One region of the Nocardia sp. NPDC057353 genome, then DNA from elsewhere that is predicted to be linked to it. Evidence: riboswitches for the same ligand, from Rfam matches in the RefSeq annotation. Region 1 holds a riboswitch; each other region holds the start of a gene.

Region 1 (10,208 bases):
CGTCCATCGCCACGTCGGTCGCCGCCTCCGAGGCGTACAGCTTCATCGCCGAGGCCTCGGCCAGGCTCGGCGGCTTCCCGGCCCGGCCGCGCTCCAGGGTGCTGAAGACCATGTTGCGCACGTTGATCCTGGCCACCTCCATCTTCGCCAGCTTGAGCTGGATGAGCTGGAAGCGGCCGATCTCCTGGCCCCAGAGCGTGCGCGACTTGGCGTAGTCGACCGAGAGCCGCAGGCACTCCTCGATGATGCCGAGCGCCTGGAACGCCACCCCGACGCGCTCGGCGGTGAAGCTGGAGCGGGCGCTCTCCCTGCCGTCACCGCTGTGGTGCTCCTCGGTCTCGCCGAGCAACCGGTCCTTCCCGAGCCGGACGTCGTCGAAGAAGAGCTGGCCGGTGGGCGAGGCGTGCAGCCCCATCTTCTTGAACGGCTTGCCCTGGGTGAAGCCGGGCATGCCGGAGTCGAGCACGAAGGTGAGGACCTTGCGGTCGCGCTTGGCGGTGGTGCCGTCGTCCAGCTTGGCGTAGACGATGACCACGTCGGCGTACGGACCGTTGGTGATGAAGGTCTTCTGGCCGTTGAGGATGTAGTCGTCGCCGTCGCGGCGGACCGTGGTCTGCATGCCGCCGAAGGCGTCCGAGCCGGAGTCCGGCTCGGTGATCGCCCAGGAGGCGACCTTGCGCATGGTCATGAGATCGGCGAGCCAGCGCTCCTTCTGCGCCAGCGTGCCGCGCGCCCTGATGGTGGCCGCACCCAGCCCGAGGCTCACGCCGAGCGCGCTGACCAGGCCCAGGCTCACGCCGGAGAGCTCGGAGATGAGCACCGCCATCATGGAGTCCTGCGAGTTCTCCTCGCCCGCGCCCGCGCTGCTCTCGCCCGCCCGCTCCCTGGCCAGCGACTTGCGCACCGCCTCGTCGGACATGGCGTCGATGCCGAACTGGGCGAAGAGCTTCCGGATCACCGGGTACGGCGGCAGCTCACCGCTCTCCAGCTCGTCCAGCTTGGGCCGGATCTCCTTGTCCACGAAACCGCGCACCGCGTCGCGGATCATCAGGTCGGTCTCGGACCACTCGAACATCGTTGTTCCTCCCGGCGCACATGCGTGCACGCTTGTATGAAAGTGACCATACCGCCGGGCCTGCGGGGGCGGGCGAGATCGCTGGAACCGGTGTCAGCGCGGCGCGCCGGGGGGCTGTTCCGGCAGCGTGCGGCGCAATTCGGTGACGGCGCGGAGCCAGCGGCGGCGGGCTCGTCCCGGGTCGGTGCCGACGAAGTCGGCGACCAGGATGCCGCGCAGCACGTCCATGGCGGTGTAGAGGAGGTCACGGAGCGGGCGGGCGTCGCGGTCGGCGGGGAGCAGGTGCGCGATGGTGGCCAGGACCATCTCGTCGATGACCGGCTCGGCCTCGCGCAGCGCGGCGGCGAGCACCGGGTCGGTGCGGCCCGCGATCCAGAGCTCGGCGGAGGCGGCGAAGAGCGGGCCCTGGTGCGTCTCCCAGAGCAGTTCGAGCGCGACACCGAGCGGGTCGGCGCTGGTGGTCGCGCGATCCAGTTCGCGGACCGCGACCTCGGAGCGGCGCTGCGCCAGGTGCCGGACGGCGGCGACCACCAGGTCCGCCTTGGCGCCGAAGTGGTGCACCTGGGCACCGCGGGTCACCCCGGCCCTGGCGGCGATGCGCGGCGTTGTGGTGCCCGCGTAGCCGTACTCGACCAGGCAGTCGACGGTGGCGTCGAGCAGCCGCTCACGCATGGCGCTGCTGCGCTCGTGCTGGGTGCGGCGGCCGCGGGTCACACTGCTGGCCATCAGCGGAGTCTACGCGCGAGGTGCGCGGGACCGGTGGCGCACGAATCGCGCGGGCAGCGCGGCACAGCGCGCGGGCAGCACGGTACAGCGCGAGCGGCGCGACGCAGCGCGAGCGGCGCGACGCAGCGCGCGGACAGCGGGGCAGCGTCTTACGAGAGGCCGGGTGCGGCCGCGGGATTGCGCTTGGCCAGGGCGACGGTGACCGTGAAGAGGACGACGCCGGTCACGGCGAGGGCTGCGCCGACCGCCGCGGGGGCGGTGTAGCCGTAACCTGCGGCGATCACCAGGCCTCCTAACCAGGCACCGGCCGCATTGGCGATGTTCAGCGCGGCGTGGTTGAGGGCGGCGGCGAGCGTCTGGGCGTCGGCGGCGACATCCATGAGCCGGGTCTGCAGCCCGGGGGCGAGCGCGGCGCCGGAGGCGCCGACCAGCAGCGCGCCGACCGCCGCGGTGACGGGGTTGTGCGCCGCCGCCACGAACCCGGCCAGGATCACCACCATGGCACCCATGCCGAGGAAGATCGAGCGGTCAACCCCGCGATCGGCCAGGAAACCACCGGCGATATTGCCGATCACCATCCCGACGCCGAAGAGCGCGAGCACCAGCGGCACCAGCGCGGAACCGAGCCCGGCCACGTCGGTGAGCGTGGTGGCCACGTAGGTGTACACCGCGAACATGCCGCCGAAGCCGATCGCCCCGACCGCCAGCGTGAGCAGCACCTGCGGCCTGCGCAGCGCGCCCAGCTCGGTGAGCGGGTTGGTGGTGACGATCCCGGTCAGCGGCGGAACGAAGCGCAGCAGCGCCGCGACGGTGGCGAGCCCGATCACCGCGACCACCACGAACGCCGAACGCCAGCCGAAGGCCTGGCCGAGCCAGGTGGCGGCGGGCACGCCGACCACATTGGCCACGCTGAGCCCCAGCATCACCGCCGCCACCGCCTTTGCCCGCTGCCCGGCGGGCGCCAGCGTCGCGGCGGCCAGCGAGGCGACGCCGAAGTAGGCGCCGTGCGGCAGCCCGGCGACGAAGCGCGCCGCGATCAGCGCGCCGTAGCTCGGCGCGAGCACCGTCGCCAGGTTGCCGACGGTGAACGCCACCATCAACCCGACCAGCAGCTTCTTCCGCGCCACCCGGGCGAAGGCGGCCGCGATCAGCGGCGCCCCGATCACGACGCCGAGCGCGTAGGCGGAGATCGCGTGCCCCGCGGTCGGCTCGGAGATCCGCAGCGCGCCCGCGATGTCGGGCAGCAGCCCCATGGCGACGAACTCGGTGGTCCCGATCCCGAACCCGCCGAGCGCCATGGCGAGCACGGCGGGCAGGTGCCAGCTGGTGCGCGGAGTCTCGACGGCGGTAGCGGTAGAAGTCACGCTTCCGTGCAACCCCGCGGTACCGCGGCGGGGTTCCCGATCCCGGGGTGAGATCGGCCACCCCCTCCGGGCCATGCGCGGATACGCGGAGACCCCCGCTCCGCAGTCGGCGGAACAGGGGTCTCGAAGCCGGGATCAGCGCAGCGCGCGCGCCAGGTTGGCGTCGAGCGCGCCGAGGAACTCCTCGGTGCTGAGGTAGCCCTGGTCGCCGCCGACCAGCGCCGCCAGGTCCTTGGTCATCTGCCCGCCCTCGACGGTCTTGATGACGACGTCCTCCAGCGTCTGCGCGAAGCCGATCACCTCGGGGGTGTTGTCCAGCTTGCCGCGGTGCTCCAGCCCACGGGTCCAGGCGAAGATCGACGCGATCGGGTTCGTCGAGGTCGGCTTGCCCTGCTGGTGCTGGCGGAAGTGCCTGGTCACGGTGCCGTGCGCGGCCTCGGCCTCACAGGTCTTGCCGTCCGGGGTGAGCAGCACCGAGGTCATCAGCCCGAGCGAGCCGAAGCCCTGCGCGACGGTGTCGGACTGCACGTCGCCGTCGTAGTTCTTGCAGGCCCAGACGTAGCCGCCCTCCCACTTCATGGAGGAGGCGACCATGTCGTCGATCAGCCGGTGCTCGTAGGTGAGCCCGGCGGCGTCGAACTGGCTCTTGAACTCGGCGTCGAACACCTCCTGGAAGGTGTCCTTGAACATGCCGTCGTAGGCCTTGAGGATGGTGTTCTTGGTCGACATGTAGACCGGGTAGTTCTGCTGCAGGCCGTAGTTGAACGAGGCCCGCGCGAAATCCTCGATGGACTTCTTGAAGTTGTACATGCCCATGACGACGCCGCCGTCCTCCGGCATCTTCACGACCTCGTGCACGATCGGCTCGCCGCCGTCCTCCGGGGTGAAGGTGAGGGTGACGGTGCCCGCCTCGAACACCTTGAAGTCGGTGGCGCGGTACTGGTCGCCGAAGGCGTGGCGGCCGATGATGATCGGCTTGGTCCAGCCCGGCACCAGCCGCGGGACGTTGGAGATGATGATCGGCGCGCGGAAGATCGTGCCGCCGAGGATGTTGCGGATGGTGCCGTTCGGCGACCGCCACATCTTCTTCAGCCCGAACTCCTCGACCCGCGCCTCGTCCGGCGTGATCGTGGCGCACTTGACACCGACGCCGTGCCGCTTGATCGCCTCGGCCGCGTCCACGGTGACCTGGTCGTCGGTCTTGTCGCGGTACTCGATGCCGAGGTCGTAGTACTCGAGGTTCACGTCGAGGTACGGGTGGATCAGCTTGTCCTTGATGAACTGCCAGATGATCCGCGTCATCTCGTCGCCGTCGAGCTCTACGACGGTGCCTTCAACCTTGATCTTGGACATGGATCTTCGTGTCCTCCTAGGGTGTGTGCCCTCATTGCACGGCCAGGCGAACACGCTTGTGAGCGGACCCCAGCTGTCCAACAGACAACGTCTATGTCCCGCTTGGTCGGCGAGACCCTGTGGTGCAAACAAGACAAGCGTACTGCTGCCCGACCTCGCATTGCACGGCGAGGGTCGCCCTTTCGGGGACCCCGGCTCGTTACCCGCGAGTAGGTCCGGCGTGACCGAGGACACGCCCCTTGCTCACGGTTCGAGCCTACGACGAGAGCCCGCCGGGGCGCAGCACCCACCCGCTCAGAGTCCACAGGAAGCAGCTGTGAGCGCATTCACAGCGGCTACCTGTGGATAACTCCGCACACGGGTTCGATCGGCAGACCTCGGTCCGGTTACGATGTCGAACAGGTCATGAGTGCCAGCGCCAAGCCCCGGCTCGCTGGCCGGCAACCCTCCAGCAGCGGCGGGGTGCTCCGGGTGACGACCCGGCTCCCGACGGCCGGGAGCAAGCGCGCTCTCCTGGAGGTAACACGTGACCGAGACGACCGACCCCACCGCGAACTGGTCCTTCGAGACCAAGCAGATCCACGCGGGTCAGGCCCCCGACGGCAGCACCAGCGCCCGCGCCCTGCCGATCTACCAGACCACCTCCTACACCTTCCGGGACACCGCGCACGCCGCGGCGCTCTTCGGCCTCGCCGAGCCGGGCAACATCTACACCCGGATCATGAACCCCACTCAGGACGTGGTGGAGCAGCGGATCGCGGCCCTCGAAGGCGGCGTCGCGGCGCTGGTCGTCGCCTCCGGGCAGGCCGCCGAGACCTTCGCCGTCCTGAACGTGGCGAACGCGGGCGACCACATCGTCTCCAGCCCGCACCTCTACGGCGGCACCTACAACCTCTTCCACTACACCCTGCCCAAGCTGGGCATCGCGGTCTCCTTCGTGGACGACCCGGACGACCTGGAGCAGTGGCGCGCCGCCGTCCGGCCGAACACCAAGGCCTGCTACGGCGAGACCATCGCCAACCCGAGCAGCGCCATCCTCGACCTGCCCGGCATCTCCGCCGTCGCGCACGCCGCGGGCGTCCCGCTGATCGTGGACAACACGGTCGCGACCCCCTACCTGCTGCGGCCGCTGGAGCACGGCGCCGACATCGTGGTGCACTCGGCCACCAAGTACCTGGGCGGCCACGGCGCCGCCATCGCGGGCGCGATCGTGGACGGCGGCACCTTCGACTGGCGCGGGAAGACCGAATCCGGCGAGGACCGCTTCCCCGGCTTCACCACTCCCGACCCCAGCTACCACGGCGCGATCTTCGCCGACCTGGGCGCGCCCGCCTTCGCGCTCAAGGCGCGGGTGCAGCTGCTGCGCGACCTCGGCTCCGCCGTCTCGCCGTTCAACGCCTTCCTGATCAGCCAGGGCATCGAGACGCTGAGCCTGCGCATGGAGCGGCACGTGCAGAACGCGCAGGCGGTCGCCGAGTTCCTCGCCACGCACCCGGCGGTCACCTCGGTCGCCTACGCCGGGCTGCCCACCTCGCCCTGGTACGAGCGCGCGCAGCAGCTCACGCCGAAGGGCGCGGGCGCGGTGATCGCCTTCGAGCTGAAGGGCGGCGTCGAGGCGGGCAAGAAGTTCGTCGACGCGCTGACGCTGCACAGCCACGTCGCCAATATCGGCGACGTGCGCTCGCTGGTGATCCACCCGGCCTCCACCACGCACTCCCAGCTCACCCCCGACGAGCAGGCGAGCTCCGGCGTCACGCCGGGGCTGGTCCGGCTGGCCGTCGGCATCGAGGGGCTGCAGGACATCCTGGCCGACCTGCGCGCGGGCTTCGACGCGGCGTCGTGACCGTGGGCATCGAACCGGGCACCGCCCTGCTACCGCCGCCGGACGGGACGTCCGGCGTGCTCGCGGTCGGCGACGTCAAACTGGAGAACGGCGCCGTCGTCCCCGATGTGCGGCTGGCCGTGCAGCGCTGGGGCGAGCTCTCCCCCGCCATGGACAACGTGATCCTGGTCGAGCACGCGCTCACCGGCGACGCGCACGTCGCGAGCGCCCCCGACAACCCGGCGCCCGGCTGGTGGGAAGGCATGGTCGGGCCCGGCGCCCCGCTGGACACCGACGAGTGGTGCGTGATCGCCACCAACGTGCTCGGCGGCTGCAAGGGCAGCACCGGCCCCGCCGCCCCCGCTCCGGACGGCAAGCCCTGGGGCAGCCGCTTCCCCGACATCTCCATCCGTGACCAGGTGAGCGCCGAGATCGCGCTCGCCGACCTGCTCGGCATCGAGCGGCTGGCCGCCGCGGTCGGCGGCTCCATGGGCGGCATGCGGGTGCTGGAGTGGATGGTCGGCCACCCCGAGCGGGTGGCCGCGGCGCTGGTCCTCGCCGTCGGCGCGCGCGCCACCGCCGACCAGATCGGCACCCAGACCACCCAGATCGCCGCCATCGTCGGCGACCCGGCCTGGCAGGGCGGCGACTACCACGGCACCGGCAGCGCCCCGGTCACCGGCCTCGCCGTCGCCCGCCGGGTGGCGCACCTCAGCTACCGCACCGAGGCCGAGCTCGACCACCGCTTCGAGAACCTGCCGCAGGCGGGCGAGGACCCGTGGGACGGCGGCCGGTACGCGGTGCAGAGCTACCTGGAGCACCAGGCCGAGAAGCTGGTCGCCCGGTTCGACGCCGCCACCTACGTGCTGCTCTCCGAGGCCATGAACCGGCACGACGTCGGCCGCGGCCGCGGCGGGGTCGCGGCGGCGCTGGGGTCGACTCCGGTGCCGTGCGTGGTCGCCGGGGTCGACTCGGACCGGCTCTACCCGCTGCGCACCCAGCGCGAACTCGCCGAGCTGCTGCCCGGCTGCGCGGAACTGGACGTCATCCACTCCAGGGACGGCCACGACGGCTTCCTCACCGAGGCCGACCAGATCGCCGCGCTGCTGGCCCGCACCGCGGCGCTGGCCAGGGCGAACCGCTAACCGACGCCGAGGGTGTTGATCGTGGCGGCGAGGAAGACGATGGTGCTGCCGAGCAGGCTCAGCGCCGCCACGTCGAACGGCTTGCCGCGCACCGCGAGCAGCCCCACCCGCACCGTCGGCAGGCACAGCCGGAACACCGCGGCCAGCAGCGCCGCGCTGCCGAAGATGAAGGCGCCGCGGCGCCAGCGATCGGAGGCGACGAAGACGATCGCCACCAGCACGACCAGCACCACGATCACCATCGGCAGGTGACAGCGCAGGAACTGCGCGCCCCAGCTGCCGCCTCCGGATTCGCGCCGCGCCACGGTCGGGTCTGTCACGCCTGCGATTGTGGCAGACCGGGCTGGTGCAGCCCGAATCGCACGCCCTGGTCGTCTCGGCAGAAGGCGAAGCGGCCGAAGCCCTCCGTCTCCGGGCCGGGGTCGTCGGCCTCGCCGCCGAGGTCGCGGACCCTTCGCGTCGCGGCCTCGATGTCGTCGACGCGGAAGAAGATGCCGATCCAGCGGTCCTCGTCGCCGTCGTGGACGCCGCCGCGGACGCCGCCCGTTTCCAGCCAGGCCGGGCCGCCGGGTTTCGTCTCGTGGGACTTCCAGCCGAGGAGTTGTTCGTAGAAGGTGCGGGCGCGGGTGGCGTCCGGGACGCCGATCTCGAAGAAGCTCGGTTCACCGGTCATGGTCGGTTCCCTCCGTTTCGGTGGTTCGCCCCGACCCTAGGTTCGCGGAGGTGCTCCGGTCTTGAAGGAATGTTCGCGCGTGGCGCCGACCGCAGCCCCGGCCGGGGGGCGGTTCGGCTCGTGGCCGCCGCGGCGACGCGATCTCAGCCCTGACCAGCGGCCCATGCGCTCGGCGGGCGGCCGGCGAACTCGCGGAAGTCGCGGGTGAAATGTGCCTGGTCGGCGTAGCCGCAGGCGAGCGCGACGGCGCTGAGCGGCCGCGGGTCCGGCGCGCGGAGCAGCGCGGCGGCGCGCTCGAAACGGATCACCCTGGCCGCCGCCTTCGGCGTGAGCCCGACCTGGGCCCGGAAGCGGCGCGCCAGTCGGGCCCTGCTCCAGCCGATCTCGGCCAGGATCGCGCCGATCCCCGCCGTCCCCCCGGTCCGCCGCAGCGTGCGCCAGGCGTACGCGACCTCGGGATCCGGCTCCGGTCCGCCCACCGCGGCCCGCCCGAACAGCGCGTCGAGCAGCGCGAACCTGCTCGCCGGATCCCCCTGCGCCGCCAGCCTTTCCGGCAGTTCCCGGCCGGCCCGGCCTAACAGATCGGGCAGTCCGACCGCCCGATCGGCCAGCTCGGACACATCCCCCGCCACCCGATACAACCCGAGCGGCGGCAACCGCACCTGCACACAGTGCTGCACCCCCGCGTGCTCGGTTCGCGTCGGCCCCAGGCTCGGCCCCGCCGCGAATGCCCGCAGGCTCCGCGCCACCCCCGGCTCCGCCACATCGGTCACCACCAGCGGATCCGCGAACTCCACCACCAGCACCACCCCGGCATTCGCCGGCTCATACCGCACCACCGGCCCACCGACCCGCTCCCGGAACTCGGCATACTCGCCGACCAGCCCGGCCAGCGCCGCGTGCGGCTGCGCGGTGACCACCTCCCAGGAGTTCATACTCCCCATCCTGCGCCCACCGCAGGACGAAGGTGGGTCGGTCCGGCGGAGACACCCTGCCGCGATCTGGGAGTATCTCCCGTTGTGTTCCATCTGATGTTCCACGAGCCGTGCATTCCGCCGAACACCGGCAATGCGATCCGCCTGGTCGCGGGGACCGGGTGTGAGCTGCATCTGATCGAGCCGCTGGGGTTCGACCTGTCGGAGGCGAAGCTGCGCAGGGCGGGGTTGGACTACCACGATCTGGCGGCGGTGCGGGTGCACGCGGATCTGGAGACGGCGTTCGAGGTGGTGCGGCCGGAGCGGGTGTGGGCGTTCAGTACGCAGGGGGAGGTGCGGTATACGGATGTCGCGTATCAGCCGGGGGATGTGCTGCTGTTCGGGACCGAGCCGACGGGGTTGCCGGAGGAGGTGCTCGCGGATCCGCGGGTGACGGCGCGGGTGCGGATTCCGCTGGTGCCGGGGCGGCGGTCGATGAATCTGTCGAACGCGGCGGCGGTGACGGTGTACGAGGCGTGGCGGCAGCAGGGGTTTTCCGGCGGGGTCTAGCGATCTCGAAGCGCCTGTGGCGTGCGGGTCGTGCCCCCTACGGCTGTTGGGGGTGATCGTCGCGCGGACGGTCGGCATCGGGGGTGTCCCGGGTGGGGTTCGAAGCGGGTTCGTCCGATCGCGTCGGCTCGGCTTCCGCAGGCGCCGCCCCGGTAGCCGGGGCCGATTCGGGCTCGGCCCATGCCTTACCCGGCGCGGGCGCGGGGGCGGGACCGCGACGACGGCGGCGCACCGCGCGGACCACCGCGAAGATCAGCCCGCCGACGACGGCGAGGAAGGCGAGCGTCGGCAGCGCCTTGCCGGTGAAGACGACCGCGTCACCGAGCCAGTCCACCAGCCCGTTCCAGCCGGCGACGAGGCCGCCCCAGAAGGAGCTCGGCTCGTCCTCGTCGACCGGGTTGGCCGCGGGGGTGCTGACCGAGATGCTCAGGGTGGAGAGCGCGACCTGGTCGTCCAGCAACCGCTGCTGCGAGATCAGGCTGTCCAGCTCGCCCTGGCGGGAGGAGAGCGCTTCCTCGGCGGCGATCAGGTCGGCGGTGTTGGTGGCGCCCGCGATGAGGGCGCGC
Region 2 (10,208 bases), on a different contig from region 1:
GGCAGCGTGTCGAGCAGCGGCGCCAGCGTCGCGGACCGCGCGCCGCGCTCCGGCCTGGCGCTCGTCCCGGCAGGCTGCACCGCGGCGGCGCCGGTCGGCTCGGCGGCGGCGGTGAGCACGGCGGCGAGCACCCGGGCGGGCACCCGGTCGTCCACCGAGAGCCCGCTGCTGTCGTGCATGCTCACCCCGGTCAGGTCGAACCCCGCCTCGGTGAGCACGGCGCGCACCGCGTCGGCCGCGCCGTCGAAGCTCTGCGGCAGCCCGCGCGCGGCGGCCACCTCCCGGCCGACCGTCTCGGCCAGCACATTGTCCGACCACACCATGAGCTGCCTGAGCCGGTCGCGCAGCGGCGCCGAGCGCACGCTCGCCAGCTCGGCCGCGCCGGGCGCCGCGGTGCCGAGCTCGACCTTGCCGGGGTCGAGGCCGAGCTGGGTGGCGAGTTGACGGCCTGCGTCGAGCGCGGGGGTGGTGCTGCGCGGCGCGTACTCGACCAACGGGTCGAGCCTGCCGCCGTCGATCATCACCGGCTCCAGCGGCGCGATCGAGCCGCCGGGGATGTCGGCCGCCTCCCAGCCCTTGGCCATGGTGGGGCCGGTGTAGCTCGAGGTGTCGACCACGATGGTGTCGATGCCGCGGCCCTGCAGCCCGGCGGCGAGGTCGGCGAGCTTGGCCGCGCCCGGGTAGTAGCCCTTGCCGTCCGGCCGCGCGGTGATGGTCGGGTCGCCCGCGGCCACCAGCACCGCCTCGTTCGGCGCGGCGCCCGCGACCACCTGCGTCGTCACCCGGCTGTCGGCGGGCAGCGCGAGCAGCGCCGCCGCGGTGGTCAGCACCTTGAGCGTGGAGGACGGGATCATCGGGGTGTCCTGGCCGCCGCTCCACAGCACCGCCCCGCTGTCCGCGTCGGTGACCTGGCCGGAGAAGGCGCCGAGGTCCGGGTTGGCGACCACCCCGGCGAGCGCCGCCCGGATGCCGCTCGCGCTGGGGGCGGTGGCGTTCGAGGGCGCGGGGTCGACCTGCGGGTCCACCGCCACCGGCGCGGGCGGCGCCGCGACGGTCAGCCCGCCGTGCTGGAACTCCGGGCTCCACGGCTGCACGATCAGCGCCACCGAGGCCACCATCGAGACCAGAACCGCCAGCGCCAACCCCACCCAGAGCCGGGTGCGGCGGCGGCGCCGCGCGGCCAGATCGCCGGTGTTCCTGCTGTTCCCACCCGTCACGTGTCCGCCGCTCCTCCTCCGGCCGCCCGCGCGGCCGCCTCCCGCACCCGAGTGCTCGACGCCCACACTATCCTCGTTGCGCAATCGTTCCTCAGTACAACCTGGCGCAGTCGGCAGACTCCGCACGACCGATGAAGGAGATGGCGTGGAGTTCGACGTCACCATCGAGATTCCCAAGGGTTCCCGGAACAAGTACGAGGTGGACCACGAGTCCGGCCGGGTGAAGCTGGATCGCTACCTCTACACCTCCATGGCGTACCCGGCCGACTACGGGTTCATCGAGAACACCCTCGGTGAGGACGGCGACCCGCTGGACGCGCTGGTGCTGCTGCCCGAGTCGGTCTTCCCCGGGGTGATCGTGGAGGCGCGGGCGGTCGCCATGTACCGGATGACCGACGAGGCGGGCGGCGACGACAAGATCCTCGCGGTGCCCGCGGGCGACCCGCGCTGGGAGCACATCCAGGACCTGCAGGACGTGCCGGAGTTCGAGCTGGCCGCGATCAAGCACTTCTTCGAGCGCTACAAGGACCTGGAGCCGGGCAAGTTCGTCAAGGGCTCGGAGTGGGTCGGCCGCGCCGAGGCCGAGGCCGAGGTGCAGGCCTCGCTGAAGCGGTTGCAGGACAGCGGCGGGCACTGACCCCGCGACGCGAAGAGCGGGAAGTCCGATGGATTCGGACTTCCCGCTCTTCGTTGCGGTGCCTGGCCGGTGGAGGGGGAGGCCGGCCTGGTCACCAGGTGGAGTAGTACAGATCCCACTCGCCGTCGTAGTTCAGGACGCACTCGTAGTACTTCCAGTCCGGGTGCGCCGGGCCGTACTCGCCGTCGGCGGAGCAGGCGGCGTAGGTGGAGTAGGTGCCGACCCAGATGGTCTCGACCGTGCGGTACTCGGGCGCGGCGGAGGCGGTCGCCGCCGTCGACACCCCGGCGACGGCGGCGGCAGCCAGCAGGCCGGCCATGGCGAAGGACTTGATCCGCATTTCGTTGCTCCTGTCGGTACTTCGTCTTGCTCTGTCGACAGGAACATTACGAGCGGAAAACCCCTGGTACAGCCACCCCTAGGGGTGGTGACACCCACCCCTGGGGCGAGCTTCTACCGACCCTCGAAGCGCGGCGGCCGCTTCTCGAAGACCGCCGTGATCGCCTCGGTCAGGTCGTCCGACGGCAGGAACGCGGCGTTCCACGCGGAGACGTAGCGCAGCCCGGCCGCCACCTCGGCGGTGAGCCGCTCGTTCAGCACGTCCTTGACGCCCTGCACCACCAGCGGCGGGTTGGCGGCGATCTCGCGGGCCAGCGCGTGCGCCGCTGCCAGCACCGCCTCCTGGTCCTCGAAGACCTCGTTGACCAGGCCGATCCGCTCCGCGCGCGCGGCGTCGATGTCCTTGCCGGTGAAGGCGAGCTCACGCAGGTGCCCCTCGGAGATCACCGCGGGCAGCCGCTGCAGCGAGCCGACGTCGGCCACGATCGCCACCTTCGCCTCGCGCAGGCTGAACTTCGCCTCGGCGCTGGCGTAGCGGATGTCGGCGGCGGCGATCAGGTCGAGCCCGCCGCCGATGCACCAGCCGGAGACCGCGGCGATCACCGGCTTGACGCACTCCGCGACCGCGGTGATCGACGCCTGCAGCACCCGGATCTCGTTCAGGAAGGTGGTGCGCGGCGCGGCCAGCGCGCGGTCGGCCATGAGCGGGCCGAACGAGCCGGACATCGCGGCCAGGTCGAGGCCGTAGGAGAAGTGCTTGCCGGAGCCGGTCAGCACGATCGCGCGGACCTCGGGGTCGGCGGAGAGCCCGGCGAAGATCTCCGGGAGTTCGCGCCAGAAATCCGGGCCCATGGCGTTGCCCTTGCCCGGCCCGGTGAGCGTCACCTGGGCGACCTGGTCCTTCGTCTCGACCGTGAAGGCCTGCCAATCAGTCATTTGTACAGCGTATCGAGGCGGTGCCGCGGCTTGTAAAGCTTGTGCAAATTCCGGGCTCCGATGCTGGTCTCGGCGGTGCGGCGGAGCCGATGATGGTCATCTCGCCCCTCGGAGGTCGCCATGCTGATGCATCAGGGAATCGGGCTCGACCGCTTCAACGCCATGCCGAACGCCCGCGCGGTGCACGCGCTCTTCGAGTGCTGCTGCTGCGTCACCTGGGCGGCGCGGATCAGCGCGGGGCGCCCCTACCGCGACCATGACGACCTGCACAATGCCGTCGAGTTGGAGCTGCTCGCGCTCTCCCCCGGCGACCTGGAGCGGACCTTCGACACCGTCGTGCACGAGGCCTGCGGGGACCGCACCGTCGAGACGCTCGCCAAGATCGTCTCCGCGCGGGTCGAGCGGATGCTCGGCCCCGAGGGCGGCTACCCCGAGTACTGAGCGCGAGACCCGCTCTGCCGCATCGAGACTGCGGGGCGATCGAACCGCGACCCCCGAGCGGGGTTGCGGCCCTACCCTGGTCGCATGCGCAAGTCGAGTCTGCCGCCGGGCGCGGTCCGGGTCTCCGACACCCTGATCTCCCGGGGGCACCACGGCGTGATCCTGACCCGCCCCGAACCCATCGACACCGCCGAGGACGCCGCGCGCGCACTCGGCGTCGACCCCGGCGCCATCGTCGAAGCGCTGGTCTACCTGCTCGACGACGAGCCGGTGCTGCTGCTCGTCGGCGGCGCGCGCCCGGTGCACCTGGAACGCACCGCGGCGCGGCTGGAGGGCACCCTCGCCCCGGCGCCCGAGGCGCTGACCAGGGAGGTCACCGGACAGCCCGCGGGCGGGGTGGCGCCGCTCGGGCACCCGACGAACCTCTCCACCTGGGTGGACACCGCGCTCGCCGGGCACCCGCAGCTGTGGGCGGCGGGCGGGCACCCAGGCACGCTGTTCCGCACCTCGTTCACCGAACTGGTGCGGATCACCGCCGGACAACCGGTCGATATGAGCTGAGCACGCGTACGTTCGTTGCTGTGAGTGCACCACGTTCCGACGGCATCACCGCCGACCAGTACCGCGCCTCCATGCGGCACTACCCGGCGGGCGTCACCATCGTGACGCTGCGGGCCGCGCACGGCCCGGTCGGCTTCACCGCCACCTCGTTCGCCTCGCTCTCCCTCGACCCGCCGCTGGTGTCGTTCAACATCGCGCACACCTCGTCCAGCCTGGCGGCGCTGCTCGCCGCCGAGTCGGTGGTGATCCACTTCCTCGGGGCGCACCAGCGGGAGTTGGCGCAGCGGTTCTCGCGCAGCGCGGCGGAGCGGTTCGCCGATCCGGCGCTCTGGGCCGAGTTGGAGTCCGGGGAGCCGGTGCTGCACGGGACCCCGCTCTGGTTGCGGGCCGAGGTGCACCAGCGGTTCGACATCGGGGACCACACCTTCGTCGCCGGGCTCGTCACCCGGGTGCACGACGAAACGCAGGAATCCGCGCCCGCGGCGCCGCTCCTCTACTACGACGGCCGCTACCACCAGCCCACCGAACTCGGCTGAGATGGCAGGCCGGACCACGGCGATGGTCCGGCCGGCCCGGCCCTCCTCCGACTCGGGCGCAACCGAGTCGAGGCGGCCGCTTACGGCCCCGATGCCGGGGTCAGAACCCGGCGCAGGGCGCGGCGCCGAAGGCATCGGCGCCGAGGGGGCGGGTCTCGGGGACCGGGCTCCAGGCCCCGCCCTCGGCGGCGTAGGACCACGCCGACTCCCCGCGCACCAGCGTGTGCAGCGCGGAGATCAACCGGTCCACATGCTCCACAGTCGTCCCCACCCCGACGCTGGCCCGCAGCGCGGCGGGCAGACCGAGCCGCTCGAGCAGCGGGTGCGCGCAGAACCGCCCGTCCCGCACCCCGATCCCGTGCTCCGCGGAGAGGTACGCGGCCACGTGCCCCGGCGCGAACCCGTCCACCGTGAACGCCACGATCCCCACCCCCTCCCCGCTGTCACTGAAGATCCGCGGCTGGGAAACCCCGGGCACCCCGGCAAGCCCGTCCCGCAACCGCTCGGTCAGCGCCCGCTCGTGCGCCACGAACCGCTCCTCCGGAATCCCGGCCAGCGCGTCGCAGGCCGCGGCCACCGCCGCCGCCCCGAGCACATTCGGCGACCCGCCCTCGTGCCGCTGCGGCGCGGGAGCCCACTCGGTCTCCGTCACCGAGACGGCGCGAACGGCACCACCCCCGGCCAGGTACGGCGGCGCCGCGTCCAACCAGTCCCGCCGCCCGACCAGCACCCCGGCCCCGAACGGCGCGTACAGCTTGTGCCCGGAGCACACCAGGTAGTCGATCCCGGTCTCGCGCAGCGAGATCCGGCGGTGCGGCGCGAGCTGCGCGGCATCGACCAGCAGCCGCGCCCCGCACCGGTGCGCGATCTCGGCCAGCTCGCGCAGCGGAAGCAGCTCCCCGGTGACATTGGAGGCGCCGGTCACGGCGAGCAGCGCCGCGGGCTTGCAGCAGAGCTCGGCGACCAGCCTGCGCAGCGTCTCGGCGACGGTGTCGGCCGCGGTCACCACCCGGCGCCCGCCCGCGAGCCAGGGCAGGAAGTTGGCGTGGTGCTCGATGTCGAGCACCACGGTGTCGCCGGGCACGCAGCCCGCCAGCAGGTTCAGCGAGTCGGTGGTGCCGCGGGTGAAGACGACCACCTGGTCGTCCTCGGCGTCGAAGAACGCGCCGACGGTGCCGCGCGCGCTCTCGTAGCACTCGGTGGAGACCCGCGAGGCGTACCCCGCCCCGCGGTGCACGCTGGCGTAGTACGGCAGCAGCGCCGAGACCCGCTCGGTCACCGCGGCGAGCGCCGGAGCGCTCGCGGCGTAGTCGAAGTTCGCGTAGCCGACGGCGCCGCCCTGCACCAGCGGGACCACGAGGTCGTCGCCCGAGGTCGCCGCGAGCGGGGCACAGGTCGGTTCGAGAACAGCGGTCATCACGTCATCCCAACGGTCGGGGACCCGCAACGAGAGAGGTGTCGAGTCCGCGCTTGCCGCGTCCGGTCGGACGGCGGCCCGGTCGTCACCCGGAGCACCCCACCGCGGAGGAGGGTTGCCGACCAGCAAGCCGGGGCTGAACGCTGGCACTCATGACCTGCCGAAGAGCGTGACAAAGCCGGACCGCGGTTGTCAAGCACCGCTCCGGCGAAGATCACTCCCCCGCCGTGGCGCGGTCCCCACCAGCCGGAAGGCGCGGGGTGAACGCGGGGTGAACAGCGACGCACCCGCTCGACCTGCGCAAATACGCGTCCGGCCGAGTAGCGTGGACAACCGGTCGCCACCGGGTTCGCCCGCTGGTAACCCGGACATGGCAGAACGAGCGGGAAGTGTGGGCACTCGATGAAAGGTGGTGGGGACGTCATGGTCCGACCACAGCTCCATCCGGCGGATCTCGACCCCACTGCCCCCGGCTCGGCGCCACCCGGAACGGCCACGCTCCCCGACCCGCTGCGCCGCGGCGCGCTCGCCGCACCGCAGCGCACACTCGTCGACATCGTCACCGCTACCGCCCAGGAATTCCCGGACGCCGCCGCCATCGATGACGGCGACACGGTCCTCAGCTACCTGGAACTGGTGGTCGAGATCGAAGCGGCGATGAACCGGCTCGCCGAGGCCGGGGTGCGCCGCGGCGACCGCGTCGGCATTCGGCTACCGTCCGGCAATCGCGAGCTGTACGTCACCATCCTGGCGGTGCTCTACTGCGGCGCGGCCTACGTCCCGGTGGACGCCGACGACCCCGAGGAGCGCGCCCAGCTGGTCTTCGGCGAGGCGAAGGTGGCCGCCATCGTCACCGCCGACGGCATCCGACCCGGCACCCGGGATGCCGCGCCCGCCGACGACGCCGACTGGGCATCGCTGCCCACCCCGGACGACGACGCCTGGATCATCTTCACCTCCGGTTCGACCGGCACCCCCAAGGGCGTCGCGGTGACGCACCGCAATGCCGCCGCCTTCGTCGACGCCGAGGCCGAGCTCTTCCTGCCGGACGAGCCCATCGCCCCCGGCGACCGGGTGCTCGCCGGCCTCTCGGTCGCCTTCGACGCCTCCTGCGAGGAGATGTGGCTGGCCTGGCGCAACGGCGCCTGCCTGGTCCCGGCCCCGCGCGACCTGGTGCGCACCGGCGCCGACCTGGGGCCGTGGCTCATGCGGCGCGGCATCACCGTTGTCTCCACCGTGCCGACGCTCGCCGCCACCTGGCCCGCGGAGGCGCTGGACGGCGTCCGGCTGCTCATCTTCGGCGGCGAGGCGGTGCCGCCGGAGCTGGCCGAGCGGCTGGCCCGCGACAGCGACCGCGAGGTCTGGAACACCTACGGCCCCACCGAGGCCACCGTCGTCGCCTGCGCCGCCCGGCTGACCGGCGAGCCGCCGGTCCGCATCGGGCTGCCGCTGAACGGCTGGGACCTGGTGGTGGTGAACGCCGACGGCAACCCGGTGCCCGAGGGCGAGACCGGCGAGCTGGTGATCGGCGGCGTCGGCCTGGCCCGCTACCTGGACCCCGCCAAGGACGCGGAGAAGTACGCCCCGCTGCCAACGCTCGGCTGGGACCGCGCCTACCGCAGCGGCGACCTGGTGCGCAACGAGCGCGAAGGGCTGGTCTTCCTCGGCCGCGCCGACGACCAGATCAAGCTCGGCGGCAGGCGCATCGAGCTCGGCGAGATCGACAATGCCCTGCAGCACCTGCCCGGCGTCACCGGCGCCGCGGCGGCGATCCGCACCACCAAGGCGGGCAACAAGATCCTGATCGGCTACCTGACCGGCCCGGACACCGACTACGACCTGCGCGCCGCCCGCGCCACGCTGGCCGAGCAGCTGCCCGCGCCGCTGGTGCCGCGGCTCGCGATCGTCGAGGACATGCCGACCAGGACCTCGGGCAAGGTCGACCGCAATGCCCTGCCCTGGCCGCTGCCGAACGCCGCCGAGGACGACCCGGAGAACGAGCTCACCGGCACCGCGCTCTGGATCGCCGGGATCTGGGACTCCATCCTCGGCGCCGAGATCACCGGCCCCGACGCCGACTTCTTCGACCTCGGCGGCGGCTCGCTGGCGGCCGCGCAGCTGGTCACCGCGTTACGCGAGCGCTACCCCACGGTCGCCGTCGCCGATATCTACGACCACCCGCGGCTCGGCGCCATGGCCGAGCTGCTGGACGAGAGCACGCCCGCGGTCGCGGTGGTGGACCGCACGGTCCGCCCGACCCCGCGCTCGGCGCAGCTCGCCCAGGTGCTCGCGACCGTCCCGCTCACCACGCTGACCGGGCTGCAGTGGCTGACCTGGCTGGCGATCGTCGGCAATGTGGCGGCGTGGTCCGGCTCGCTGCCCTGGCTGCCCGCGCTCTCCTGGTGGTGGACGCTGGTCGCCTTCGTGCTCTTCATCTCGCCGCCCGGCCGGATGGCGCTCTGCGTCGTCGGGGCGCGCACGTTGCTGGCCGGGTTGCGGCCGGGCAGCTACCCGCGCGGCGGCTCGGTGCACCTGCGGCTCTGGGCCGCGGTCCGGCTCTCCGAGGCGTCCGGCGCGGAGAACCTGTCCGGCGCGCCGTGGATGGTCCCGTTCGCCCGCGCGCTCGGCGCGAAGATCGGCCGCGGCGTCGACCTGCACAGCCTGCCGCCGGTCACCGGCATGCTGGAGCTCGGCGACGGCTGCAGCGTCGAGCCCGAGGTCGACCTGGCCGGGTACTGGATCGACGGCGACGTCGTGCACATCGGCCCGATCGTGGTCGGTGCGGGCGCGGTGGTCGGGTCCCGCTCGGTATTGCTGCCCGGTAGCAAGATCGGCCGCGGCGCCGAGGTGGCGCCCGGCTCCGCGGTGGCCGGAAAGGTGAAGGCGGGCCAGGAGTGGGCGGGGTCGCCCGCGAGCAAGGTCGGCAAGGCGCGGCACCGCTGGCCCGCCGAGCGCCCGGACCGGGCCGCGCACTGGGTCGCGATCTTCGGCGTCTCCTCCATGGGGCTGGCCGCGGTGCCGATCATCGGCCTCGCGGCAGGCGGGCTCTTCCTGGCCTGGATGATCCGCGACACCACCACCCTCGGCCAGGGCGCGCTGCGCGCCTTCCTGCTGCTGCCGCCCGCGGTGCTGATCAGCCTCGGCGTCTACGCGGCGATCACCATCGTCGCGGTGCGGCTGCTCGCCATCGGGTTGACCGAGGGGTACCACCCGGTGCGCAGCCGGGTCGGCTGGCAGGCGTGGTCCACCGAGCGGCTGCTCGACTCGGCGCGCACCTTCCTCTTCCCGCTCTACGCCAGCCTGCTCACGCCGATCTGGCTGCGGCTGCTCGGCGCCAGGATCGGCAAGAGCGTCGAGGCCTCGACGGTGCTGCTGCTGCCCAAGTTCACCACCGTCGCGGACGGCGCCTTCCTGGCCGACGACACCATGATCGCGGGCTACGAGCTGGGCGGCGGCTGGCTGCGCATCGGCGAGGCCAAGGTGGGCAAGCGCGCCTTCCTCGGCAACTCCGGGATGACCGCGCCCGGCCGCCGGGTGCCGAAGAACAGCCTGGTCGCGGTGCTCTCCGCGGCGCCGTCGAAGGCCAAGGCGGGTTCGTCCTGGCTGGGCAGCCCGCCGGTGCGGCTGCGCCGGGCCGCGGAGAACGCCGACACCACCCGCACCTTCGACCCGCCGCCGCGGCTGCGGCTGGCCCGCGCCGCGGTGGAGACCTGCAGGCTGATCCCGGTGCTGGTCACCTTCGCCATCGGCCTCGGCGTGCTCTTCGCCCTCGCCGCGCTGGCCCGCGGCATCGGGCACCTGGCGACCGCGCTGCTCAGCGGCATCGTGCTGATGGTCGCCGGTGCGGTGGCGGGCGGGATCGCGGTGCTGGCCAAGTGGCTGCTGGTCGGCCGGATCGGGCAGGAGGAGCACCCCCTGTGGAGCTCGTTCGTCTGGCGCAACGAGGTCTCCGACACCTTCGTGGAGACCGTGGCGGCCCCCTGGTTCGCCCGGGCCGCGACGGGTACCCCGGTGATGATTCTGTGGCTGCGCGGACTCGGCGCCAAGATCGGCCGCGGGGTATGGTGCGAGTCCTATTGGCTGCCGGAGGCCGACCTGGTGACGCTCGGTGACGGCGCGACGGT
Region 3 (10,208 bases), on a different contig from region 1:
GAGCCGGGCAAGGCCTGGGACCTCGACGGCATCCGCAGCGCCGCCAGGCAAACCGCCGCCACCCTCGCCTACCTGGTCCCCGACTTCAACAACCCCACCGGCCTGCGGATGGATGCCGAGGATCGCGCCGAACTCGCCGCCATCGCCCGCGAAACCCGCATGACCGTCGTCGTCGACGAATCCATGGGCGAGCTCGACCTCAGCGATTCCGAACCCCCGCCGCCCGCAGCGGCTTTCGCGAAGGGATCGGAGATCATCACCATCGGCTCGGCCTCGAAATCCTTCTGGGGCGGCCTGCGCGTCGGCTGGATCCGCACCAACCAGGCGCTCATCACCAAGCTGCTCGGCATCCGCTCCACCGTCGACCTCGGCACCCCCGTCATGGACCAGCTCGCCCTGGTCCACCTCCTCGGCATCTCCGACACCCTGCTCGACCGGCGCCGAAGCCACCTCCGCGCCCAGCGGGCGGCGCTGCTGGAGGCGATCGCCGAGGAGCTCCCGGACTGGAAGGTGGCGCCGAGCACCGGCGGCATGTCGGTCTGGGCCCAGCTCCCCGCGCCCGTTTCCACGGCACTGGCGGCGACCGCGCCCAACCACGGCGTGCTGCTGACGGCCGGTCCGCGGTTCGGTGTGCAGGGCGCGTTCGAGCGTTTCCTGCGGTTGCCCTACACCCATCAGGAAGCGGACCTGCGCTTGGCGGTGAAGTCGATCGCCAGCGCCTACGAAGCCCTCACGCCCCGCGCGGCTGACCCTCTTCAGCCGCTTACCTATTGATGCTTCGGGGACTACCAGTCCGTCCACCAGGGGCGCAGCACGACAAAAATGAACACCAGGAGTCCGAGCACCAGTGCAAAAAGGGCACACATGGTCACTCGTACTCGAATGCTTGTGGATTGGACAGGAACGCGAGTGCCGCGAGCAGTGGACCGCACGTCGGCTCGTGGTCGTGCAGGCGCAGGATCAACAGTGCTGTGTGCTCACTGAGCTGAACCGGATCCTGATCGCAGTCGTACCGACGCCGATCACTGGCGGCCATGTACACCACCGGGCGTAGTGGCCCACTTCGCGAGGGCGTCAGCGGTGCGAACAAGCAGATCGAGTGGCGGCCGTTCGACCTCGCCCTTCGGGTACGCATGGGCAGCCGGAATCCGCTGCGGTAGTTGATGCATGAGTGACCCCCTGAGTGGATTTCCCCTGATGGAGGTCAATGCTGCGCGCATCGCCGAAAGTAGGCCACGGCGCGTGGACCGCACCTACGATGCGTTTATGCGCAGACATCGCCTGATCGACGCTCGGAAGGCGACCGGCAAGACCCAGGAACAGATCGCCACCGAGGTCGAAGTGGACCGGACAACGCTCGGCCGATGGGAACGGAACGAGGGAACACCGCATCCAGCGCAACGCGCGAAGTACGCTGACGCGCTCGGTATCACCATGGATGAGCTATCGGCGATGTTGAGCAGCGTGCCATCGGTCGAAGGTGAGGTGCCGGAGTGGTTGTCGACGTACCTCGGCATGGAGCAATCCGCTACCACGATCCGGACTCACGAGCCCAGAGCGGTCTACGGACTGCTCCAAATACCGAGCTACGTCGAAGGGTTAGTGAGCCGGATCGGCGTATCCGGTGTCTCCGACACGTACGTCCAGCAAGCTGTCGATCAGCGACTGCATCGACAGAAGCGAGTGCGATCGGGCGAACTCGAACTCGATGTCATCATGCCGGAGTCGGCGCTACGGCTCAGGGTCGGCACGCCGGCCGTCATGGTCGAGCAATTGCGTTGCCTCGCAGAGCTATCAGAGCTGCCGAACGTCACGGTCAGAATCACTACCTACGATGCTGGGCAGTACGAGGCGAGACGGCTGAACTGCTTCTCGATCATGACCCACCCCTGGGGCTCGCCGAGGGTGCACTTCGAAAGCTACGCAGGCGGGCGATTCATCACCGAAGCCGAAGAAGTGGGATACTTCGCAAGCGCGTTCGATCATGGGGCGAAGGTCGCTCTGAACCCGAAGGAGTCGCGCAAGTTCGTTCTCGAGCTGGCAGAAGAATGGGAGACCCGGAGAAGTGGATGACCTCAATGCGCTCGATTGGCATGTGTCGAGCTTCACCGACAACGGCACCTGCGTAGAGGTCGCCGGCACCCCGAGCACTGTCTACGTACGCAATAGCAACGCTCGCGAGGCAGGGGCGGTCGCATTCACCCGTGCCGAATGGAGTGCGTTCCTGAAGGGTGCCGCTGCAGGAGAATTCGATCAGTTCGGCTGAGCCGGTGCCGGCAGGGCAACGCCCCCGGTGAATTCTGCCGGGGGCGGGCGCTGACCTCAGTTGGTCACCGCCTCACCAAGGCCAGGTCCCACTGCCCGTGCGGATCCTCCCAGACTGCGACCACATCACCGAGCGGACCATCCTGCCCGGGAGCCTCCTCGAGCCGATCGAGTTCGGCCCCCTCTTCGATCTCCTCGATCCACCGCAGCGCATCCGCCTCGGTCCCGTCGGTGACGAGGTGCAGGTACCCGACGCGCCAGTCGCCGTTCGGCGCGGTGAGATCGCGACCCAGGACATACTCACCGTCCACGAGGAACCAGCTCGTGCTCGCATCGACCCGCAGCGCGAGATCGTCGTGGAACACCAGGAACGGATTCTCGAAGATCAGCTTCCCGCTGAGGACATCCGGTGCGATCCACTCGCCGAGCCGATCCAACTCGGTCTCCTGGATGAAATTGCCCGACGCGTAGAGCGCGTACGTATTCGCCTGTGCCACAGCGGGAACAATAACCGGTGGCGCGGACAACTCTGCGCCACCGGGGAAATCTAGTCCGCCCAGACCTTGTCGATCGGCGTCGCCTCGGTGGGCGGCGCGCTCGGCACCTCGGGCGGGGTCCGGGAGAAGCGCGGGGCGGGTGCGTGCTGCACCACGCCGTCGATGTCGACCAGGCTGTTCCGCGCCACCAGGTGCGGGTTCTGCTCGGCCTCGGTGAAGGTGAGCACCGGGCTGGTGCAGGCGTCGGTGCCCTCGAAGACCGCGGCCCACTCGTCTCTGGTCTTGGTCTTGAACTTCTCGGTGAAGAGCTTCCGCAGCTCGTCCTGCGCGTTCGGGTCGATCTGGTGCGGGAGGCCGGCGGGGTCGATCTCCAGGCCCTTCAGCAGCTCGGCGTAGAACTGCGGCTCGATGGCGCCGACGGCCATGTACTTGCCGTCGGAGGTCTCGTAGGTGTCGTAGAACGCCATGCCGGTGTCGAGCAGGTTGGTGCCGCGCTCCTCGGACCAGAGCCCGACGCCGCGCATGCCCCACATCATGTGTGAGAGCGAGATCGCGCCGTCCACCATGGCCGCGTCGATGACCTGGCCCTTGCCCGAGCTCTGCCGCTCGACCAGCGCGGCCAGGATGCCGAAGACCAGGTACATCGAGCCGCCGCCGAAGTCGCCGGCCAGGTTCAGCGGCGGCACCGGGCGCTCGCCCTTGCGGCCGATGGCGTGCAGCACGCCGGTGATGGAGATGTAGTTGATGTCGTGGCCGGCGCGGTCGGCGAGCGGGCCGTGCTGGCCCCAGCCGGTCATCCGGCCGTAGACCAGGCGCGGGTTGCGGGCCAGGACCTCGTCCGGGCCGAGGCCCATGCGCTCGGTGACTCCGGGGCGGAAGCCTTCGATCAGCACGTCGGCCTTCTCGACCAGGTCGAGCACCTTCGCGATATCGGCCGGGTCCTTGAGGTTGGCCTCCACGATGGTGCGGCCGCGCCACTGCGGGCGCTCCATGTGCCCGGGCAGCTGATTGGGGCGCTGCACGCGCACCACGTCGGCGCCGAGGTCGGCGAGCAGCAGTGCCGCGTGCGGGCCGGGGCCGATCCCGGCCAGTTCGATGACCTTGATGCCCGCGAGCGGGCCCTGCTTGCCGGTGGTTTCTGTGCTCACGCCCTACCTCGGTTCGTCGTCGCAGCTGTGCGTATTGACAGTAGGACAACAAGGGGTTGGAGGTCTATGCGCCCCTGTCGGGGTGGTGCGGTCACACCTTCCGGACGAGCACCGTTGGCGGCAGCAGCCGCTCCAGGTCATCGACGTCCGAGGTGAGGACGGTGACGAAACCCGGCTGGTTGATCGCCACCACCGCCAGCGCGGCGTCGATCGCGTACTTGTGCCCGTGCAGCCCGGCGGCGCCGAGCAGTTCGCGTGCGGCCCGCGCCTCGTCCTTGCCGATCGTGGCGACCCGCATGCGGGAGACCACCCAGTTCCACCGTGCCGACGGGGTGCGCGGGTCGTGCGCCTCGATGAGCGTCATCGGGGAGGTGATGACGTCGACGCGGCCTTCGCGCGCATTGGTCAGCCGGGCCAGCATGGCGCGGTCGCCGCGGACGGCCAGAGCCAGTGCTTCGCTGTCGAGGACGAAGGTCTGCGGTACCGCCTGTGGTCGGCGGGCGGGGGTCACGCGGCGCCCTGGCCGCCATGGGCTGCCCGGCGGCGCAGGTGCTCGGCGTGCAGGTCGTCGAGTTCGCGGTCGGCTACCGCGGCTTCCTCGGCGGTGACGGCTCCGTGTTCCTGCTCCAGCCAGTCCGCCAGCTCGCCGATGAGGTCGCGATCCCGTTGCGCGCGAACCGCTTCGGTGATGTATGCCGAAAGGCCGCGTTCGGCGATCTCCGTGCGGACCTCTTCCAGGAGCTCCTCCGGGATGGTGACGGTGATCTTCCTCGTGGCCATACTTATTACCATACTCCGGTAGGTACTGCGTTCGACCCGGACATCGGCGACAATGCGTCCGTGAGCGTATGGGGCGAGGTCCTTGTCGGCCTGGTGATCCTGGTCGGCCTGATCGGCATCATCGTGCCGATCCTGCCGGGCGTGATCCTGATCTTCGGCGCGATCGCCGTCTGGGCGTTCCTGACCGGCGGGGCGACGGCGTGGACGATCCTGGCGATAGCCGGTGTGCTGCTGGTGATCTCGGGGGTCGTGAAGTACACGTGGCCGGGGAAGAACATCAAGGCGGCCGGGGTGCCGAACCGGACGTTGCTGATCGGGGCGGTGCTCGGCATCGTCGGGTTCTTCGTGGTGCCGGTGATCGGGCTGGTGCTGGGGTTCGTGCTCGGCGTCTACCTGTCGGAGCTGCAGCGGCTGCCGGACGGGGAGCAGGCGCGCAGGTCGACCGGGCACGCGCTGAAGGGCGTCGGGCTGTCGATTCTGATCGAGCTGTTCGGGGCGCTGCTCGCTACCGGGGTGTGGCTGATCGGGGCGGTCGTGGCCTGACGCGGCCACCCGATCGGTGATCGGGGAGCCGGTTACTCGATCACCGGTAGCGGGAGTGTGGCGTTGGGGTCGAGCCGGGGGAGCTGGTCGCGGCGCAGCGGCAGGGTGGGCGGGTCCTCGGGGGCGGCGCGCCAGCGGCCGGGGCGGGGGTCGGAGCCCGCGGGGCGGTGCCGGGCGGGGAGTTTGTAGAAGGCGCGGGCGTTGTTCTCCAGGACCGCGTGCATGTCGGTGCCGACGACGTCGCAGAGCAGGTCGACGTCGGAGTCGCGGAAGGGGCGGCCCGCGCGGGTGCCAGGCAGGTCGGTGCCGAACATGAGGGCCTGCGGGTTCACGGCGTGGATGCGGCGCAGGGTGTCGGGGACGCGCATCTGGACGCGGCCGAAGCCGGTGGCCTTCACGCGGGCGCCGCGGTCGACCAGGTCGAGCAGGTACGGCACGGCTTCGGCGGACATGCCGAGGTGGTCGACGGAGAGCGCGGGCAGCTTGGTGACGACGGGCTGCAGCGAGGCGAGCATCGAGCCGTCGATGTAGAGCTCGACGTGCCAGCCCGCGATGTCGTGCGCGCGCACCGCCTGCTGGGTGAGCTGGGTGATGTCGCCCGCCGCGCGCTTCAGGTTGAAGCGCAGCGCCCGCACGCCGATCTTGTTCAGCTCCTGGATCTCCTCGTCGGAGGCGTCCAGGTCAAGCCGGGTAACCCCGACCCACCCGGTGCCGAGCTCGGCGAGCGCGGCCTTCAGGTAGCTCTGGTCGGTTCCCTGGAACGACCCGCTGACCACGGCGCCGCCGCTGATGTCGAAGCGCCGCATGCGCTTTCGGTAATCGGCGACGGTGTAGGCGGAGGGCAGGTGTCCCTCGTTCTCGGCCAGCGGGAACCGCGGGTCGAAGATGTGGACGTGGGCATCGAACACGTGTACAGAATGCCTCGAGGTGGGTGCGGCTGTCGCCTGCCGGACTCCTACGTTCCGGCAGGCGACGCGCGCTAGACCTTGTTCGGCTCGCTGGCGCGCAGCATGTCCTCGCGCTCCACGACCTTGACCCGCTCGCGGCCCTCGGGCTCGCCCAGCGAGCGCTCGTGCGCGTCCAGGCGGTACCAGCCCTGCCAGGTGGTGTAGGGCACGCCCTTGCCCTCGAGGAACTCGATCACGGCCTCGGGGTGGGGGTTCTCGGCGCGCGGGAAGTCCTTGCTGTCGTCCAGCAGGCAGGCGACGGTCTCGTTGGCATCGCCCTTGGTGTGGCCGATCAGCCCGACCGGGCCGCGCTTGATCCAGCCGGTCACGTAGGTGCCGGGCAGGTAGCGGGCCTTGCCGTCGGCGTTCTCGTCGATCAGGACGCGGCCCGCCTCGTTCGGCACGGTGCCCGCCTGGTCGTCGAAGGGCAGCTGGGTGATGTTCTGCGACAGGTACCCCACCGCGCGGTACACGGCCTGCACCTCCCAGTCGCGGTACTCGCCGGTGCCCTTGACGTTGCCGGTGCCGTCCAGCTGGGTGCGCTCGGTGCGCAGCCCGACGACCTTGCCGTCGGCGTCGCCGACCACCTCGGTCGGCGCCTCGAAGAAGTGCAGGAAGAGCTTGTGCGGCCGGTTGCCCTGGTCGCGGATGGCCCACTGCTCGAGCGTGTTGGCGACCATGTCGACCTGCTTGGAGTGGCGGCGCGCGGCCTCGGAGCCCTCGTCGTAGTCGATGTCCTCGGGGTCGACGATGACCTCGATGGTCGGCGAGTGGTCAAGCTCGCGCAGCTCCAGCGGGGTGAACTTGGCCTGCGCGGGGCCGCGGCGGCCGAAGACGTGCACCTCGACGGCCTTGTTCTGCTTGAGCCCCTCGTAGACGTTCGGCGGGATCTCGGTCGGCAGCAGCTCGTCGCCGGTCTTGGCGAGCACGCGGGCGATGTCCAGCGCGACGTTGCCGACGCCGAGCACCGCGACCTTCTCGGCCTCCAGCGGCCAGGTGCGCGGGACATCGGGGTGGCCGTCGTACCAGGAGACGAAGTCGGCGGCGCCGTAGGAGCCGTCCAGGTCGATGCCGGGGATGGTGAGCGCGCGGTCGGCGTTGGCGCCGGTGGAGAAGATGACGGCGTCGTAGAAGCGGCGCAGGTCGTCCAGGGTGATGTCGGTGCCGTAGTCGATATTGCCGAGCAGCCGCACCTGCTCCTTGTCCAGCACCTTGTGCAGCGCGGTGATGATGCCCTTGATGCGCGGGTGGTCGGGCGCGACGCCGTAGCGGATCAGCCCGAACGGCGCGGGCATCCGCTCGTAGAGATCGATGGAGACGTCCGCGTCGGACTTCATCAGCGCGTCGGCGGCATAGATCCCGGCCGGGCCTGCACCCACGATCGCAATGCGGAGCGGCCGAGCCGCCTCACTCTGTTCGGTCATGTTCACGCGCACCTTCGGTCGATACGTTCATCTGGCGTCTACTTAGCCCAGGCTAACCTGAGATCGGTACGGGACCGCGCTCCGATTCTCTCCGGAGCATCGGAAGGCGGCTCCGGCACGAGTCGCAAGCTCCCATTCTATCGGCCCTGCTCCACGCGGGCCGCGACCCGGGTGGGCAGCGCGTATCCTGCCGGGGCCGGTGCGCCGACGGCCCAGGTCATCGGTGATCATCGAGGGATGAGCGAGCAGCAGCCCAACGATCCGGAGCCGGAAGTCCGCTCGATCGTCCCGTTCGTGGCGGCCGGGGTGGTCGCGGTGCTGGTCCTGGTGGGGATCGTGCTCGCCGGGGTGCTGTCGCCGGTTGAGAAAAATGTCACAGAGGCGGACAAGATGTCGGCCGCGGTGCGCAACTACGCGGATGCCCGCGGCCGCACCGACGCGGTCCCCCCGCCCGGCACCGCCTGCGATGGCTTCGACGAGGCCGCCTCGCCGCTGGCCGAGCAGCTCGGCGGGCCGGAGACGCGCACCGAGATCGAGGTCGGGGCACTGGCGAACCCGGTGGTCGAGGGCGACCGTGGCCGGATCACGGTGACCACCCGGGTGAACGGCAGGGAGGCCACCGCGACCTGGACCCTGACCAGGGACGGCGACCGCTGGCTGGTCTGCGGATGACGCGCCCGGACGCGGGGAAACTCGTGTTGACAGCGGCCGCCGCGCCGGGGCAATCTCGGTTCGCAAGGTCATGAGAACCAGCGTCAAGCCCCGGCTCGGCTGGTCGGCAACCCTCCTCCGCGGCGGGGTGCTCCGGGTGACGACCTGGCCGTATGCGGCGTTCCCATGCGGCAAGCGTGGATTCACAGGAGGTTCGACATGAGTTATGCCGGTGACATCACCCCCAAGCAGGCGTGGGAGCTGTTGCGCGACAATCCGTCCGCCGTGCTGGTCGACGTGCGCACCGAGGCCGAGTGGCGCTTCGTCGGCGTGCCGGACACCACCGAGCTGGAGCGCCCGACCGCGCTGATCGAGTGGGTGGACGGCACCGGCTCGCCCAACCCGGCCTTCCTGGAGCAGCTGCAGCGCGCGCTCGACGGGCGTGACCCGGAGGCGCCGGTGGTGTTCCTGTGTCGCTCCGGCCAGCGCTCGGCGAACGCCGCCGGGCTGGCGACCGGCGCCGGAATCGCCCCCTCCTACAACGTGATCGACGGCTTCGAGGGCCCGATCGACGGCGCGGGCCACCGCGGCTCCGCCGGTTGGCGCGCCGACGGCCTGCCCTGGCGGCAGTCGTGATCACCGGCGGCGCCTTCGACCGGCCGCTGCCGGAGAACGTCGGCCCGGCCACGCTCGGCGTGCGCGGCGGGCTGCGCCGCTCCGGCTTCGAGGAGACCTCCGAGGCGCTCTACCTCACCTCGGGCTTCGTCTACGAGAGCGCCGAGGCGGCCGAGGCCGCCTTCACCGGCGATGTCGAGCACTTCGTCTACTCCCGCTACGGCAACCCGACGGTCGCCGTCTTCGAGGAGCGGATGCGGCTGATCGACGGCGCCGAGGCGTGCTTCGCCACCGCCAGCGGCATGGCGGCGGTCTTCACCGCGCTCGGCGCGCTGCTGAAGGCCGGTGACCGGCTGGTCGCCGCGCGCAGCCTCTTCGGCTCCTGCTTCGTGGTGGCGAACGAGATCCTGCCGCGCTGGGGCGTGCAGACGGTCTTCGTCGACGGTGAGGACCTGGACCAGTGGGAGCAGGCGCTCTCGGTGCCGACCCAGGCGGTCTTCTTCGAGACCCCGGCCAACCCCATGCAGAACCTGGTGGACGTGCGGCGGGTCAGCGAGCTCGCGCACGCCGCGGGCGCGAAGGTGGTGCTGGACAATGTCTTCGCCACCCCGCTGCTGCAGCGCAGCCTGGAGCTCGGCGCCGACGTGGTGGTCTACTCCGGCACCAAGCACATCGACGGCCAGGGCCGGGTGCTCGGCGGCGCCATCCTGGGCGAGCGCGAGTACATCGACGGCCCGGTGAAGACGCTCATGCGGCACACCGGCCCCGCGCTCAGCCCGTTCAACGCCTGGACTCTGCTCAAGGGGTTGGAGACCATGCCGCTGCGCGTTCGGCACTCCACCGCGGCGGCGCTCGAGGTCGCCCGCTTCCTGGAGGGCCACCCGGCGGTGGGCTGGGTGCGCTACCCCTTCCTGGAGTCGCACCCGCAGCACGAGCTGGCCACCACCCAGATGAGCGGCGGCGGCACGGTGGTTACCTTCGAGTTGGCCGCCCCCGACGGCGAGGGCAAGAAGCGCGCCTTCGAGGTGCTGAACCGGCTGCGCGTCATCGACATCTCGAACAACCTCGGCGACGCCAAGACGCTGATCACGCACCCGGCCACCACCACGCACCGGGCCATGGGCGCGGAGGGGCGGGCCGGGATCGGGCTCACCGACGGCGTCGTTCGCATCTCGGTCGGCCTGGAGGATGTCGAGGACCTGATCGCGGACCTGGACCACGCGCTCGGCTGAGCTATTGACAGCATCCTGTCATGTTTGACAGGATGCTGTCATGACTTCGGAACCTCGCATCGTGTACACGGCGGTCTACGACACCCTGGCCGACTGGGAGGTCGGG

What was found. Region 1 has a riboswitch for S-adenosylmethionine ahead of ACFUUZ_RS23675 (bifunctional o-acetylhomoserine/o-acetylserine sulfhydrylase). Riboswitches for the same ligand answer to the same signal wherever they lie in the genome.
Region 2: it holds a riboswitch for S-adenosylmethionine, as region 1 does, so the genes downstream of both, ACFUUZ_RS12990 (aminotransferase class V-fold PLP-dependent enzyme) here and ACFUUZ_RS23675 (bifunctional o-acetylhomoserine/o-acetylserine sulfhydrylase) in region 1, are expected to answer to the same signal.
Region 3: it holds a riboswitch for S-adenosylmethionine, as region 1 does, so the genes downstream of both, ACFUUZ_RS16610 (rhodanese-like domain-containing protein) here and ACFUUZ_RS23675 (bifunctional o-acetylhomoserine/o-acetylserine sulfhydrylase) in region 1, are expected to answer to the same signal.

Annotation. Positions count from the first base shown of each region.
Region 1 is NZ_JBHVAK010000051.1:17,917-28,124, reverse strand. Features, by position in the region: gene ACFUUZ_RS23695 (acyl-CoA dehydrogenase family protein) at 1-1,075, opposite strand, end outside; gene ACFUUZ_RS23690 (TetR/AcrR family transcriptional regulator) at 1,169-1,801, opposite strand; gene ACFUUZ_RS23685 (MFS transporter) at 1,951-3,165, opposite strand; gene ACFUUZ_RS23680 (NADP-dependent isocitrate dehydrogenase) at 3,301-4,518, opposite strand; SAM riboswitch class IV at 4,920-5,030, shown strand; gene ACFUUZ_RS23675 (bifunctional o-acetylhomoserine/o-acetylserine sulfhydrylase) at 5,045-6,361, shown strand; gene ACFUUZ_RS23670 (homoserine O-acetyltransferase) at 6,358-7,485, shown strand; gene ACFUUZ_RS23665 (DUF3017 domain-containing protein) at 7,482-7,727, opposite strand; gene ACFUUZ_RS23660 (VOC family protein) at 7,802-8,158, opposite strand; gene ACFUUZ_RS23655 (helix-turn-helix domain-containing protein) at 8,302-9,093, opposite strand; gene ACFUUZ_RS23650 (tRNA (cytidine(34)-2'-O)-methyltransferase) at 9,178-9,642, shown strand; gene ACFUUZ_RS23645 (DUF4349 domain-containing protein) at 9,680-10,208, opposite strand, start outside.
Region 2 is NZ_JBHVAK010000020.1:31,232-41,439, forward strand. Features, by position in the region: gene dacB (D-alanyl-D-alanine carboxypeptidase/D-alanyl-D-alanine-endopeptidase) at 1-1,217, opposite strand, end outside; gene ACFUUZ_RS12960 (inorganic diphosphatase) at 1,363-1,854, shown strand; gene ACFUUZ_RS12965 (hypothetical protein) at 1,946-2,194, opposite strand; gene ACFUUZ_RS12970 (crotonase/enoyl-CoA hydratase family protein) at 2,308-3,129, opposite strand; gene ACFUUZ_RS12975 (2-oxo-4-hydroxy-4-carboxy-5-ureidoimidazoline decarboxylase) at 3,250-3,570, shown strand; gene ACFUUZ_RS12980 (YbaK/EbsC family protein) at 3,655-4,131, shown strand; gene ACFUUZ_RS12985 (flavin reductase family protein) at 4,203-4,667, shown strand; gene ACFUUZ_RS12990 (aminotransferase class V-fold PLP-dependent enzyme) at 4,768-6,084, opposite strand; SAM riboswitch class IV at 6,129-6,242, opposite strand; gene ACFUUZ_RS12995 (Pls/PosA family non-ribosomal peptide synthetase) at 6,508-10,208, shown strand, end outside.
Region 3 is NZ_JBHVAK010000028.1:19,370-29,577, reverse strand. Features, by position in the region: gene ACFUUZ_RS16670 (PLP-dependent aminotransferase family protein) at 1-774, shown strand, start outside; gene ACFUUZ_RS16665 (hypothetical protein) at 869-1,036, opposite strand; gene ACFUUZ_RS16660 (Scr1 family TA system antitoxin-like transcriptional regulator) at 1,168-2,073, shown strand; gene ACFUUZ_RS16655 (DUF397 domain-containing protein) at 2,066-2,266, shown strand; gene ACFUUZ_RS16650 (hypothetical protein) at 2,331-2,762, opposite strand; gene ACFUUZ_RS16645 (CaiB/BaiF CoA transferase family protein) at 2,813-3,910, opposite strand; gene ACFUUZ_RS16640 (DNA-binding protein) at 4,002-4,421, opposite strand; gene ACFUUZ_RS16635 (hypothetical protein) at 4,418-4,690, opposite strand; gene ACFUUZ_RS16630 (DUF456 domain-containing protein) at 4,751-5,233, shown strand; gene ACFUUZ_RS16625 (amidohydrolase family protein) at 5,266-6,141, opposite strand; gene ACFUUZ_RS16620 (FAD-dependent oxidoreductase) at 6,213-7,604, opposite strand; gene ACFUUZ_RS16615 (hypothetical protein) at 7,842-8,276, shown strand; SAM riboswitch class IV at 8,343-8,459, shown strand; gene ACFUUZ_RS16610 (rhodanese-like domain-containing protein) at 8,475-8,891, shown strand; gene ACFUUZ_RS16605 (O-succinylhomoserine sulfhydrylase) at 8,888-10,102, shown strand; gene ACFUUZ_RS16600 (DJ-1/PfpI family protein) at 10,143-10,208, shown strand, end outside.